3 regions of the Arthrobacter sp. UYP6 genome follow, and region 3 is predicted to be linked to each of the others. Evidence: predicted binding sites of a transcription regulator. Region 3 holds the regulator's gene; each other region holds the start of a gene.
The links. Region 3 encodes Rex, which represses fermentation and respiration genes when NADH is low (regulators of the CRP and FNR family bind a similar motif). Its sites were predicted from a motif close to CTTGTGAANNNNTTCACAAG; they were not measured.

Region 1 (4,995 bases), on a different contig from region 3:
TGCTGGCCGCCCTGGCGTTCGGTGTTGATTTTGTTCTGGTATCCGCTGGCCGCGTAGGCCGCCATCGGATCCGCAGGCAGCCCGCGGGACTCGCGCCACTGTGCCAGGCCCGGACGGACATCGGTGTAGAAGGCATCCATGAAGACGGCATTCGCACCCAGGACATCTCCGGAGGTCTGCGCGGATTCCAGCGCCTCGGTGTCGACCAGCATGGCGCGGGCCATCATTTCCTGCACGTTGAGCACGGAGCGGATCTGGCCGGGGATCTTCTCCTCGAGGTTGTGGCACTGGTCCAGCATCAGGGAGACGCCGGACTTGGGGCCGAAGCCGCCGCCGCGCACTACTTCAAACAGGATGCGGAAGAGCTGGAACGGGTCAGCGGAGCCCACAATCAGGTCATCGTCCGCGTAGAAGCGGGAATTGAAGTCAAAGGAGCCCAGCTTGCCCAGGCGCAGCAGCTGCGCCACGATGAACTCGATGTTGGTGCCCGGCGCGTGGTGGCCGGTGTCCAAGCAGACCAGCGCCCTCTCGCCCAGGGCCAGGGTGTGGGCGTAGGACGTGCCCCAGTCGGGAACATCGGTGTGGTAGAAAGCCGGCTCGAAGAACTTGTACTCCAGGACCATCCGCTGGTCCTCGCCCAGGCGGTCATAGACTTTCCGCAGCGAGTCCGCCAGCCAGTCCTGGCGGGAGCGCATGTTGCCCTGGCCCGGGTAGTTGGTGCCGTCGGCAAGCCAGATCTTCAGGTCCCGGGAGCCGGTCTGGTGCATGACCTCGATGCACTCATACATATGGTCAATGGCCTTCTGCCGCACGGCCGGATTGCTGTGCGTCAGGCTGCCGAACTTGTACTCATCATCCTGGAACGTATTGGAATTCACCGTGCCCAGGGCAATGTTGTGCTCCTTGGCGTACGTTCCGAGCTCCGCGTAGTCATCCACCTTGTCCCAGGGGATATGCAGCGCGACGGCGGGAGCCAGCCCGGTCAGCTCGTTGACCTTGGCGGCGTCCGCGATCTTCTCCCGGATGGTGCGCGGGGTTCCGGGGGTGGCGAAAACCTTGAACCGGGTGCCGGAATTTCCGTAGGCCCACGATGGAACCTCAATTCCCAGACCTTCAAGGTCGGGAAGAATCTCGGACAGGGACGTCATTGGCTGATCTCCAAGCTGGCAGAAGGTGGAAAGCGATTCTCCGGCTCACAGCGCCGGGTTTGAATCGTTTCATAATACGAGTCAAACTTATGGTTTCCGCGGTAGGCTGTCAAGACAGGTACCGGCGAAAAATATGGGGATCCCGATGGCAGCGAGTATTAAAGAGGTGGCAGCGCTGGCTGGTGTGGCCGTGGGAACCGTCTCGAACGTCCTTAACCACCCGGATCGGGTGGCACCGGCCACCCGCGAACGGGTGCAGGGCGCCGTCGAAACCCTGGGATTTGTCCGCAATGATGCCGCCCGCCAACTGCGTGCCGGCCAGAGCCGCACCATTGGAATGATTGTCCTGGACTCGTCCAACCCGTTTTTTGCCGCCGTTGCCCGCGCCGCTGAGAACGAGGCCACACTGCACGGCAGCGACATCATCATGGGCAACAGCGGCAATGACCCGGACCGGGAGGCACGGTACGTCACCCTCTTCGAAGAACAGCGGGTCCAGGGGGTGCTGATTTCTCCGGCGGGGGACATCAGCGCCCGGATCGGTGCACTGCGGGACCGCGGAGTGGCCGCCGTCCTGGTGGACCGGGAAGGCGGCCCCGGGGACCACAGTTCCGTTTCGGTGGACGATACGGCCGGAGGGTTCATGGCTGCAGAGCACCTGCTGGACACCGGACGGCGGCGGCTGGCCTTCGTGGGCGGCTCCCCCGGCATCAGGCAGGTCGCAGATCGGCTTGAAGGAGCACTAAAGGCAGTCTCCGAGCATCCGGACGCGAGCCTTGAAGTGCTCGAGGCGGCAGACATGACCGTCCTGGCCGGCCGTGCCGTGGGCCAGGAACTGGTGGAACGAAGCCGGGACAGACTGCCGGAAGCAATTTTCTGCGCCAACGACCTCCTTGCCGTCGGCGTCCTGCAGTCCCTGCTCCTCATCAACGGGCTGCGGGTCCCCGAGGACGTGGCGCTGATCGGCTACGACGACATCGACTTTGCGCAGTCCACCGTGGTGCCGCTGTCCTCAATCCGCCAGCCCGCTGAAGAGATCGGCCGGACCGCCGTCACCCTGCTGCAGGAACAGCTCGCTGACGCCCACGCTCCTGCCCGGCAGGTGCGCTTTACCCCCGAGCTGGTGGCCCGGCAGAGCACGCGGAGCTAACAGTCCACATCCACGCCTCCCTCTCACCTGCACATAGATTCCTGAACCCCGCCACAATAGATGGTCCCGCCCAACGCTTTTTTTGATGCATCCGTGATGTACTGCCTTTACGCGTCCCGCGGGGGGATTCGAGGACCTGCGGGGACACGTTCTTCACTGACGAGCAATGTTCCTCTCTCTTCCTTATCTGGCTTAAAGGAGAGTAGATGCGAACATCGGCATCCATGCGGGCACCGGCCGTGCGGGCTCAACCCTTTTGCTGGACAGCGTGTCTTGCTCTCCTTAGCTTGCTGGCCGGATCCGGGCCAACATGGAACATCAACGGTCCCCTGACTACCGGTGATGCCACGGTCTGCGCCGTACAGCCAAATCACGGCACCGCAGCATTTGGAAGCGTGGTGGAGAACAGCAGCGGCAGCGACCTGACCATCAGGGAAGTATCTCTTATTGATGCAAATAACCTGGAACTCGTCGCGTCCTACCTCATGCCAATAGACGGCATCAAATCGTACGTCGTGGGAACCGGAACAACCGAGCCTGATGAACCGGATGCCAAAGCTGCCTGGAAGAGCATGATGCGGGTGGGGTCCACCGGACTGGCCGCCGGACAGTCCGCGAACATCGTCGTCACTGTTGATAACGGCGACTCTGAAACCGGCACTTCCCGGGCGCTTCGCATTGTGTATGAACACCACAACCATACATATGTGGCAATATCCGTCAACACACTGATACTGGCGGATACCAGATGCCTCTAAACATGCCGTTCCGCCGCAGGCCTCTGTTCCCGGCACAACGCCGTGGCTACCGTAGGACGGACAGGGGTGGCTCTGCCGAGGAGTGACTGAACATGTTCGACCCGTCAGGCATCAGTACTTCAGTGCCGCCATCGGGCCCGGGCTGCGCGGAGTGCACGGCCGAAGGCAGCTGGTGGTTCCACCTGCGCCGGTGTGCCGAGTGCGGCCATATCGGCTGCTGTGACAATTCCCCGGGCCAACATGCCACCGGCCACGAACAGTCAACAGGGCATCCAGTGATCCGCAGTTACGAACCCGGCGAGGACTGGTTCTGGGACTACAGGAGCAGTTCGGTCTTTGAGGGTCCCAACCTGGCACCCCCGGAAAGCCATCCCGCCAGCCAGGGTGTTCCCGGACCGGCGGGGCGCGTTCCTCCCAACTGGCAGGAACAACTACGCTAAGCGGTCCGAACAACGTGCCGGCAAGAGCGTAAATCGGTGCTTTGCGCAAGTCGGATGCGCGGATCACACTGTGTAAAACACGCACGATTCCGGGCGTAATGTGGAGCCATGGCACGTACATACATAGTTACTGGATCAGGATCGGGAATCGGCGCCGCTACAGCCGAACTGCTGCGCGAGCGCGGCAACACCGTTGTGGGAGTGGACCTTCGCGGGGCTGAGGTCGAAGCAGACCTGAGCACCCCAGAGGGCCGCCGTGCCGCTGCTGAGAAGGCAGTGGAGCTCGCCGGCGGCACAGTGGACGCAGTCATTGCCTGCGCCGGAATCTCCGCACCGGCACCCATTACGGTTGCAGTGAACTTCTTCGGTGTTACCGAGTTCCTCGAACTGCTGGCCCCCACGCTCGCCAAGAGCGATGCACCGCGTGCTGCCGTAGTGAGCTCCATGGCGTCGCTGCAGCCTAACTCCCCCGAGCTCGTTGACGCGATGCTGGCCGGGAATGAGTCACGCGCCCTGGAAATCGGCGCAGAACTCGCTGCAAAGGGACCGCGCGAGGGATATCTTAACTACCCGTCGTCCAAGCGGGCACTCAGCCGCTGGGTTCGCCGGGCAAGCATCACCGACACGTTTGCCGGCGCCGGCATCCCGCTGAACGCCGTAGCACCGGGCACCGTTCTCTCGGCGATGACCAAGGAACTGCTGTCCACGCCAGAGGGCCGCGAGATGGTGGACTCCTCGGTACCCATGCCGCTGAACGGACACTCCGAGCCGGTCGTCATTGCCAAGCTCCTCGCCTGGCTCACCAGCGAAGAGAACACGCACACCACCGGCCAGACCATCTACACCGACGGCGGCGCCGACGCCACGCTGCGTGGAGACGACATCTGGGGCGCATAACGAACACCGCTGCCGGCTAGTTTAGTCGGCAGAGCACTGACAGCGGCTCCGGACCATTTGGTCCGGAGCCGCTGTCATATCCGGAGCCGCTGTCATGTCCGGCGCGTCACTGCGGCCACCGGCGTTGAGTCCGGAGTCCCCGTTCGGCGGCCCACCCTCCGCAGGATGCCCAGCCGCAGGGACAGGTAAGCCAGCCCTCCCGCCGGGATCGGCAGCCAAAACTGCACCAGCCGCCAGGACAGCACGCCGAGGACGGCCACATGATCCGGCGCTCCGAAACCCACGATCATCGGTACCAGAATTCCCTCCACCAGGCCCATGCCGCCGGGAGTGAGCGGCACCAGCGCCACCAGGTTTGCGAGTGAATATGCCAACAGCAGTTCGGCAGGATGAAGGACATGCCCGTAGGCGGCAAGGAAGACCCATAGACACGCCGCATCCAGAACATAGTGCAGGGCGGCCAGAACCACGGCTGCTGCCAACCTCCGCGGATCCCGGCGAAACATCTGCACCTCGCCGGCGATCGTCCGGACAAACCGCTCCGCAGCTACCGGAGAAACAAACCTTATGGCCCGGGCCATGGCGCGCACAGCATGGACAGC
Region 2 (4,995 bases), on a different contig from region 3:
CGGGTCCAGGACGATGTTGGTCCATTCCTGGCTCTGCAGGGCTTTGGCCACGGTGTCGATTGTTGCCGGTGTTCCGAGCATGCCAATCTTGACCGTGGTCAGGTCATAAGCGGTCTGGATGGCTTCAAGCTGGTCGCTGATCACCTGGGCGTCCACGGGCACAAACCGGTGGTTCCAGTTGTCTTTGGGATTAAAGGAGACGATGCACGTCAGAGCCGCTATCCCATAGGTTCCGAGTTCCTGGAACGTTTTGAGGTCGGCCTGGGCGCCGGCACCGCCGGTGGCTTCAGAGCCGGCAATGGTTAAGGTGACGGCCGGAGCAGCCGTTTGCGCAGAGTGTGTGTTAGCAGACATGCCTCCATCTTCCACCCAAAACGATCATGGGTGCCAGCGAGGGCCTGCTGACCTGGCTGCGCTCTGGGGCGGCCAAAACGCGCAGGTGGGTTAGGGGCGGGCAAATCGCCAAATGACGGCACGGCCTGCCGCCATGGACAGCCCAATGGCGGTGCCCATCAGCAGCGGAACCAGCACCGCGTGCACGCTCAGGCCAATGATGAGCCAGCCGAGCAACAGGGGCACCAGGAAGAACATCAGGATGTGGATGCCCTGGTTGAGGACGCCGCGCAGCGTCCATCCCAGGATGAGGGCGACGGGGAGTGTGGTGAACAGGCCCAGGCCGGCAGCGTAGAACGCAGCGACAATGACGGTCCAGACATAGCCCCAGAAGTCCCGCGACGCCCCCCAGCCCACCGCTACCGTGGCGATTAAGGCAAGGACAATGCAGGCCACCGCATAGCCCAGTGCAACAGCCAGGGGGCCGGGAAGCACCCGCGAGTCAGGTGGCGTCGTGTCGGTGGATACCGGCGCGGGGGGAAGGGCGACGTCGTCGTCGCTTGTGTCAGTCATCGCGTCTGGCTCCCTGGAATAGGCGAACTACATCCTCCACGATATTGCGGACCACGGGCAGGCGGGAGAGGATGACGAGCTTCGCTGCCAGCGGCGCGACGTTTTGTACCAGCCTGCGGGAGCGCCGTTGACCGGGCGAGCGGTCATAAATCCAGAAAAGCGTGACCCCCATGTGCACCAGCCACAGGAGCTCGGGCAGATCATCGCGGATGGCCAGCGGGGGCTGCGGGCGCGAGACTGTGACGGCCTGTCGGAACAGCGCTATCGATTTTGCGCGGCCGACTCCCTCGTCCCCGGAGCCGTGGCGGCGGCTGGGTCCGGAGGCCGAAGACGGCGGCATGGCCGTGCGCATAAAGTGGGCACCGAAGTCGTGGTACGGGCCCATGATGTCCAGATTGGCCAGGAGGATCAGGCGCAGATGTTCGCCCAGATTCTGGCCGTCGCGGAGCAGGGGAAGGGACCGGCTGCGGTGTTCATCCTGCAGGAACCGGTACAGCTCGGCAACGAGTTCATCCTTGGACCGGAAGTAATAGTACGCATTACCCACGGACACCCCAGCCGCCTCGGCGATGCTGCGCATGGTGGTTTTTGCATATCCCCGGGTGCGGAACTGGGAGAGTGCTGAATCGATCAGCAGCCGACGGGTCTGCTCACTCTTGACCGTTGCCGTCATTCGTGTTCCTCGGTTCAGTTTTCAGGGTGCGTGTTTGCTGCATATGCGCGCAGCGGCCCCGTACGAATGTCAGTACATCACGTTTTTGAACGCGTTCAAAAAGATGGACGGCTCCACGCCCGGGCAGAACGTGGCAGAATTGACGGCGGCCCCTGACAGGCCGCCCGGTGCAGCGGGCACAGTGCTAATACAGCCGGTGAAAGCCACGGCGAACCACTAGGAAACGGAACCCCATGCACACCCATACCGGCGCCGAGACGGCGTCCGCTCCGGCATTTGCCGCGCGCGGCAGTTCGCATTACGACATCATCCTGACGCTTATGTGCGTGGTGATTGTCATTTCCAACATCGGAGCCACCAAGGGCGTGGTCCTGGGGCCGATTTTCGGCGACTTCAGCATCGTGACGGACGGCGGCTTTTTCCTCTTCCCTCTGGCCTACATCCTCGGTGACGTGATCAGCGAGGTCTACGGCTTCAAGGCGGCACGGCGTGCGATCTTCACCGGCTTTGCCGTGGCGGCGCTGGCCGCAGTAAGTTTCGCGGTGATTATTGCGCTGCCCGGGTTCGACGACGACTACGGACAGTCCAAGCAGGCAGCACTGGAGCTGGCGCTGGGCCCGGTGTGGCAGATTGTACTGGCCAGCCTGCTCGGTTTTGTTGCCGGACAGACGCTGAACTCCTGGGTCCTGGTACGGATGAAGGAGAAGTTCCGGGAGCGTGCCCTGATTGGACGGCTCATGGCCTCCACCGGTGTGGGCGAGTTTGCTGACACGCTCATCTTCTGCGCCATTGCAGCACCCATTATCGGGATCACCGATGCCGGCAGTTTCATCAACTACGTCATCTTCGGGTTCGTGTATAAGACGCTCATTGAGTTCCTTTTTGTTCCGGTGACGGCCCTGGTTATCAAGGCCATCAAAAAGCGTGAGCCCAGTTACGCCGCCTCTGCCTCCCAGCAGCCCGAAAACGTGTCCTAAGGACCCGGCCGGCGTGACGGCGTCTACGCCCCCTCCGGCGTTTGCGCCTCCGGCCTGATGGAGCCCTGGTTGTTCAGGCCTGAGGCGCCGGCCGCCTACGACTTGGGGCTGTAGTACTTGCCGAGGGTTTCAGCCTTGAAATCGAAAAACGAGCCGTCTTCAATCGCCAGCCGCGCATCATCCACGAGCTTCACCGTGAAGCGTTCGTTGTGAATGGACACCAGAGTGGAGGCAACCATTTCCTTAGCCCGGAAGAGGTGATGGATGTAGGCCTTCGTATAGTGCGCGCAGGCATAGCAGTCGCAGCCCTCTACCAGGGGCGTGAAGTCCTTTTTAAACCGCGCATTGGAGAGGTTCAGACGGCCGTGCGGCGTGTAGAACGCTGACGTGCGCGCCACCCGGGTGGGGGACACGCAGTCGAAGGTGTCGGCACCGTTTTCGATGGCGGTGAAAATGTCATCGGGTTCGGAGATTCCCAGCAGGTGCCGCGGCTTGTCCTCGGGCAGCTCCTCGGTGCACCAGCGCACGATGGTTCCCAGGTTTTCTTTCTCCAGGGCGCCGCCAATGCCGAAACCGTCAAAGTCCATGGCGCCCAGATCGCGGGAGGCCTTTCGGCGCAGATCCTCGTACTGGGCGCCCTGCAAGACGCCAAACAGGGCCTGATAGGGCTTGCCGATGCGTTCCTCGGTGAGCCGCTGGTGCTCGGCAATGCAGCGCAGCGCCCACAACCGGGTCCGTTCCAGGGACATTTCCTGGTATTCGCGGGAGTTCATCAGCGTAGTCAGCTCATCAAACGCGAACATGATGTCGGCACCGATCTGGTGCTGGACCTGCATGGAAACTTCGGGTGTGAAGCGGTGTCTGTCTCCGTTGAGGTGGGACTTAAACCACACGCCGTCGTCGTCGATATGGGCCAGGCGTTCCTTGCCGGGGGCGACGGCGTCGTCCGCTCCAGTGGCGTGGGTGGTCCCGTCCGCGTTCATATTGATGACCTTTTTGAAGCCCGCGCCCAGGCTCATCACCTGAAAACCACCCGAATCGGTGAAGGTGGGGCCGGACCAGTTCATGAACTTGCCCAGCCCGCCTGCCGCGTCCAGCACATCGGGTCCGGGCTGGAGGTACAAGTGGTAGGCATTCGCCAAGAGGGCCTGCGCTCCCAGGTCCGCCATTGATTCCGGAAGCACAGCCTTAACCGTGGCCTTGGTGCCTACGGCGATGAAGGCCGGCGTCGCGATTTCACCGTGCGGCGTGGTGATCGTGCCGGTGCGGCCCTGGAACTCACCGCCGTTGGCCTGCGTCTGCTCGGCTGTTGGGGCAGTGGTTTCGCGCAGGCGCTTACCGAGGGCGAAGGAGAACGTTGAGGAAGGCACCCCTCCATTTTGCCTTACCCGCCGGCACCGGCCTGCCCGCTCTGGGACCGGGTGGCCGCGAGCACTGCGATCCGTGGGACGCGCACCACATTTTTCCAGTGGCCGCGGGGAGGCGGCGTACGGTGGAAGGTGCGGTTTAGGCCGCCTCCCTGTACCCCTCCCACACCTATTGCACTGGAAAGGCCGGACCAACCCTTTGAACCTGCTTCGCGATATGTTCCGGATGGCGCCGGCTCATAATGACCATCAGGTTGCCATTCGCTGCGGGCTCGGAGTGGGCATTCCCCTCATTCTGCTGCTTGCCTTCGGGCGGATCGATCTGGCAATCTTTGCCAGCTTTGGGGCGTTCACCGGCATTTACGGACGCAATGAACCCCACCGGCAGCGGTTCGGCCACCAGCTGCGGGCCGGGTTGTTGATGCTGGCAGTCATTACGGCCGGAGCCCTAACCTCCAGGCTGGAACCGGACGCCTGGGGGATTGTCCTAGGCACCACAGCGGTAGCAGGGCTTGGAACACTGGCCACCGGATTCTGGCGGCTCCGCCCGGCAGGTTCGCTGTTCCATATCTTTGCCTACGCCGCGATCTCCTCCGTTCCGAACCAGCCGCCGCTCTGGCAGGCGTTGGCGGTGGCTGTGGGCACCGTCTGCTTTTCCCTCCTGCTGGGACAATCCGGGCGGCTCAGATCCAGGTACCGCACGCCGTGGGTGAAACCTGAACGGCCGCGGCTCACCTCCGCCCAGCGAAAGTCCATCTTTGTCGACGCCGGCCAGTATGCAGTGGTTGCCGCGGTGGCCGGATCCATCGCTACTCTGATGGGGATCGGCCACAACTACTGGGCGATGGTCGCAGCCACAGTGCCGCTGGTCGGAGTGGGTGTGCGCAACCAAATCTACCGGGGCGCCCACCGAATCTTGGGAACCTTTGCCGGCCTGCTGCTGACGGCTCTGATCCTGCTGCCGGGACTGGCTCCGTGGCAGATGGTGGTGGTCATAGCGCTGCTGCAGTTCGGAGCAGAAATGCTCATTGCCCGCCAGTACGCCCTGGCCCAAGTGGTTGTCACCCCGCTG
Region 3 (4,995 bases):
GTCCTGTCGGTGATTTCCCTTCTGATTTACGTTCTGTTGGCTGTTCTGATCCGCAAGGGGAAAAACTGGGCACGGATTATCGCCACGGTATTCGCAGCGCTGTCCGCGGTTGGTTTGCTGCTCACGCTGGTGTCGGGACTGGCCTTCTCCTCGCCGCTGAACCTGCTGTCCCTGCTGAGTTCCCTGGCCGGAATTGTAGGAGTGGTGATGCTCTACCGCCCGCTGGCGCAGCCGTATTTCCGCCGCCAACCCCGCTTTGGGCCCTACTAGGGGACACTCAGGGCCGACCCGTTTTGGCGGGTCGGCCCTTTTTTTGTGTCCAGCCCCGCCAAGCCCGGCCGGCAGTGGTCACAGCGGGGAGAAACGGGGGTAGCGTTTGATCTCCCGCCGGGATCGGTTGCCCGGCCCGGCGGAGAGCGTATCCCTTTTTTCAAAGGCGGCACCCGCGATGAGTTCACTTCCCGCTTCCCCTAATCCACAAAAACCCCGTGTCCCCCTGCTGCGACTAAGCCAGAAAGTCCGGGGCACCTTCCGCAGCCGGATCAGAACCGCCAGCACCCCCGGGGCGATATTCGGAGCCCCGCCCCCAGCCAAACCCTCTGCCCCGATACCGGCAGCGCCCGACGCCGCCGCCCAGCGGACGCCTGCAGCTGATCCGCCCGCGGGCACGGCACCGGCCGCTGCTCCACCCGCGGGCACGGCACTACCCGCTGCGCCCACATCGGCGCCCAAGCCGCCGCTGCCGGCTCGCATCCCCTACAACGAGTGGAAGGGCCCGCGGCCTCGCGCAGTACGGCTGGGCTTTACCCTGATCATGCTGGCGGGCCTCATCAGCTTTGCCGGCGGGGTGGCGGCAAGCCGCCGGCCCATTACCGAACTGCCCCCGTCTGCTGTCCAGCTTGGGCAACTGGGAGTCAACGTCAAGGAGTACGCCGCAACCGTGCAGGCTGCGACCCTTGGTGCCGCGGTGGTGGTCCTGGGCGTCTATGTGCTGTTCGCCTTCATGATTCGTGAAGGACGGAACTGGGCCCGCATCGGCGGTTCGGTCCTTGCCGCCGCAGCGCTGGCCATCACCGTGCAGGGCGGCTCGGAGCCCCAGGCCTTGGCAGTGCTTGTGGCAAGCGGCGGGCTGGCGCTGCTGTACCGGCAGGATTGCGCCAGATACTTCCGACCCCGGCGCAGCCAGTATTTGGGCATGGGCTAACACCGACGACGGCGATGCCCGCTACGTTGCCAGCCGGGCCCGGGCTTTAGCCGCGATATCCGACATCTGGGCCCGCTGTGCGTGGTACGCCAGGATCTGGAGCTCGGTAGCCATGTCCACCTTGCGCACCTGGACGTGGTTTGGAACCTGCAGGACCACCGGCGCAAAGCTCAGGATGCTGGTGATACCGCCGGCGATCAGCCGGTCGCACAGTTCCTGTGCCACTTCGGCTGGAACCGACAGCACCGCCATGTTGGCTCTGGTCCGCACCAGGACACTCTCCATGTCGTTCACGGAATTTACCCGGAGCCACCCGATTTCCTGGCCGACCACCATCTGGTCGGCGTCTAGGAGTGCCACGACTTCGAAGCCGCGTGAGCCGAACCCCGGATAGCCGGCCAGCGCCTTGCCCAGGTTTCCAGCCCCGATAATGGCCACTCTCCAGTTACGCGTCAGGCCCAGCGCCGCCGAGATCTGTTCACTGAGATAGGAAACGTCATAGCCAACCCCGCGCGTGCCGTAAGAGCCCAGATAGGACAGGTCTTTGCGCAGTTTGGGAGAGTTGACCCCGGCAGCATCGGCCAGCTCGTCCGAGGAAACGCGTTCAATACCGTCGGCCAGCATGCTGCCCAACGCGCGCAGATAGATGGTCAGGCGGGTCAGGGACGCAGGCGGAATCTGTCGGTGGCCAACTGTGCCGGCCGGCCGGGAAGGTTCCTCCGAGATACTCACGTGTCCCTATCATTGTTGGTGTCCACGATGCTGATGCGCAGGGCAGGCGCCCGCCCCGCCACTCATCAGCAGGAAACGGCCCCGGGTTTTCCACTCTAAGCCCGCCGGAGTGCGGGGACAAAGCTCCGGGCGCTACGCCCCCAGGAGGCGGCGGATCCTGGCCTCGTCCAGCTGCCAGAAGTCGCGCTGCACGCCGTCAATCAGCAGTACGGGAATCTCTTCTCCGAAGCGGGACGTCAGCTCATCGTTTCCGTCGATGGATTCTTCGCGCCAGCCAATCCCCAGGTCCAAGCGGATCCGGTCCAACACCTTCCGGGCATCGGCGCACAGGTGGCATCCCGGACGGGTGAGCAGGAGGAGGTCGGGGGAACCGGTCGAGGAGGTCATACCTCTAAATTAGCCGTTGTGTCCACCATCCGGGCACGGTGCGCGGCCCATCGGCGGCTGAGCATAGTTTTTGCGTAGACTCGGGGTATGCCCAGAACCACCGCAGTACGAGCCGCCGAGCCCATGGCAGCGGCGGTCAAACCTGGCGAGGCTGCTTTCTTTGACGTCGACAACACACTGATGCGCGGCGCCAGCCTTTTCCATGTGGGGCGGAAGATGTATCAGCGCCGGGTCTTTACGCTTCGGGAAGCCTTCGGCTTCGCCCGCAAGCAGGCGCGGTTCATGCTGCAGGGCGAAAACCTCAAGGACGTGCATTCGGTGCGCGACGCCGCGCTGACACTGGCTACCGGCCTGGCTGCGGCGGATATCCGGGTTCTGGGCGAAGAAGTCTATGACGAAATGATCGAATCCAAGATCTGGCCCGGCACCCGGGCCCTTACCGAGCAACATATGAAATCCGGCAGGCCGGTATGGCTGGTCACGGGCACCCCCGTGGAGGTGGCCTCCGTCATCGCCGATCGGCTGCACCTCACCGGAGCGCTGGGGACCGTCAGTGAAATCGATCATGGCCTCTACACCGGGCGGCTGGTGGGCGAGTTCCTGCACGGCCCTGCCAAGGCCGAGGGTGTGCGGGTCCTGGCGGAGAAGGAAGGCCTGGATCTGCAGCACTGCTGGGCGTACAGCGATTCCTATAACGACGTTCCCCTGCTCAGCATGGTCGGCCATCCGGTAGCCATCAACCCTGATGCGCGGCTCCGCCGCCATGCCAGGGACCGCAACTGGCCCATCTACGACTTTAGGTCCGGCCGGCGTGCCGCAACCCTCGGCCTGAAGGGCGCAACGGTTGCGGGCGGCGCTTACGGGCTCTGGCGCGGCTTTTCCTGGGTCCGTTCCCGCTAAGGAATGCTCCGGGCGGCGCAGGTTGGCGCCGCCGGCTGACCTCTCTTGTGCACCGTGATCGGTGCGGACAGGGTTAAAAACAAACCCGCCGACCCAAAGGGTGGCGGGTTTGTCCAGGAAAGATCCCGGTTACTTCTTGTTGCGACGCTGGTGGCGGGTCTTACGAAGCAGCTTACGATGCTTCTTCTTTGCCATACGCTTGCGGCGCTTCTTAATTACTGAACCCACAGAGTCCTCACAAACTTGAAATAGTCAGACGCCGGCTCCAACGCTTGGCACCGTTGGCACCCACGCGTCGACACCGGCAGATAATTGCCACGATGTAAAACGTTCTTTAACAGGGTACCGCCTCGCCGCGGTATCTAGTGACAGCGCTACGCAGTGTCCGTTCGGCGGTCAATCACGGCGTTTTTCAGCACCTGCTGCACCGCCGACTCCGGCACCCGGTAGGAGCGCCCAAAGCGGACTGCCGGCAGCTCACCCGAGTGCACCAGTCGATACACGGTCATCTTGGACACACGCATGACATCCGCGACCTCTGACACGGTCAGAAACCGAACGTCCGAGAAATTACCCTCGTCTGCCATATGTCTTTTGTTCCTTCGCTGATGTGCAACAACCGGCTGCACTGCGGCGGCGCCGGTGAAGACGCGGGTGCCTGCCAGGGTGTTGCCGTCCGGTCTTCCACTCTAGTGTCTCCGGTCACGATTGTGGAAGTTCAGGCGCAATCTTCGCACCCCGACGGGCCGCTTCCGGCAGGTTAGATGACGCCCTGTGCAAGCATCGCGTCGGCAACCCGCACAAAGCCGTTGATGTTTGCGCCCACCACGTAGTTACCGGGAACACCGTATTCCTCAGCCGTTGTGGCGCAGCTGTCATGAATGCCCACCATGATTTCCGTCAACCGCCGCTCGGTGTGCTCGAAGGACCATGAGTCCCGGCTCGCATTTTGCTGCATCTCCAGCGCAGAGGTGGCAACACCGCCGGCATTGGCGGCCTTGCCGGGACCAAACAGCACACCGGCTTCCTGGAAGACCTCAATGGCCTGGGGTGTACAGGGCATGTTCGCCCCTTCAGCCACCGCCACCGCCCCGGAAGCAACCAATGTGCGGGCGTCGGCGTCGTTCAGCTCGTTCTGTGTGGCGCACGGTAGCGCCACAGTGGCGCCGGCATCCCAGATGGAACCGCCGGAAACATAGTGGGCGGAGCCGCCCCGTCGTGTGGCGTAATCGGTCATGCGGCCGCGCTCCACCTCTTTGACCTCGCGCAGCAGTGCCACATCGACGCCGGACTCGTCCACCACATACCCCTGGGAGTCGGAGCAGGCAATCACGTTGGCGCCAAGCGCCTGGGCTTTGGCAATCGCGTTTATGGCCACGTTGCCCGAACCGGAGACGATGACCCGCTGCCCCTCCAAGCTCAGGTTGCGGGTTTTGAGCATTTCCTCCACGAAGAGCACCACACCGTAGCCGGTGGCCTCGGGTCGGACCAGCGAGCCACCCCAGCTGACTCCTTTGCCGGTGAGGACACCGGACTCGTAGCGGTTGGTGATGCGCTTGTACTGGCCAAAGAGGTAGCCGATCTCCCGGCCGCCCACGCCTATGTCACCGGCCGGAACATCGGTGTACTCACCAATGTGGCGGTACAGCTCGGTCATGAAGGACTGGCAGAAGCGCATCACCTCCGCGTCGGACTTGCCGCGCGGATCAAAATCGGAGCCGCCCTTGCCGCCGCCGATCGGCATGCCGGTCAGGGCATTCTTGAAAATCTGT

Region 1: rhaI (L-rhamnose isomerase) is a predicted target of Rex. The motif match lies at 1,205-1,224, and genes of this name have one in related genera.
Region 2: ABIB35_RS09470 (queuosine precursor transporter) is a predicted target of Rex. The motif match lies at 1,662-1,681, and genes of this name have one in related genera.

The regions. Positions count from the first base shown of each region.
Region 1 is NZ_JBEPPM010000003.1:167,743-172,737, reverse strand. It holds gene rhaI (L-rhamnose isomerase) at 1-1,148, opposite strand, end outside; gene ABIB35_RS03845 (LacI family DNA-binding transcriptional regulator) at 1,288-2,298, shown strand; gene ABIB35_RS03840 (hypothetical protein) at 2,697-3,056, shown strand; gene ABIB35_RS03835 (UBP-type zinc finger domain-containing protein) at 3,149-3,496, shown strand; gene ABIB35_RS03830 (SDR family oxidoreductase) at 3,605-4,393, shown strand; gene ABIB35_RS03825 (lysylphosphatidylglycerol synthase transmembrane domain-containing protein) at 4,486-4,995, opposite strand, start outside.
Region 2 is NZ_JBEPPM010000009.1:90,808-95,802, forward strand. It holds gene thiD (bifunctional hydroxymethylpyrimidine kinase/phosphomethylpyrimidine kinase) at 1-354, opposite strand, end outside; gene ABIB35_RS09460 (hypothetical protein) at 445-906, opposite strand; gene ABIB35_RS09465 (TetR/AcrR family transcriptional regulator) at 899-1,579, opposite strand; gene ABIB35_RS09470 (queuosine precursor transporter) at 1,813-2,556, shown strand; gene tgt (tRNA guanosine(34) transglycosylase Tgt) at 2,652-3,926, opposite strand; gene ABIB35_RS09480 (FUSC family protein) at 4,150-4,995, shown strand, end outside.
Region 3 is NZ_JBEPPM010000006.1:7,530-12,524, forward strand. It holds gene ABIB35_RS06560 (ABC transporter permease family protein) at 1-270, shown strand, start outside; gene ABIB35_RS06565 (hypothetical protein) at 815-1,204, shown strand; gene ABIB35_RS06570 (redox-sensing transcriptional repressor Rex) at 1,226-1,936, opposite strand; gene ABIB35_RS06575 (glutaredoxin family protein) at 2,069-2,323, opposite strand; gene ABIB35_RS06580 (HAD family hydrolase) at 2,411-3,223, shown strand; gene ABIB35_RS06585 (30S ribosomal protein bS22) at 3,353-3,451, opposite strand; gene ABIB35_RS06590 (helix-turn-helix domain-containing protein) at 3,598-3,810, opposite strand; gene gdhA (NADP-specific glutamate dehydrogenase) at 3,984-4,995, opposite strand, start outside.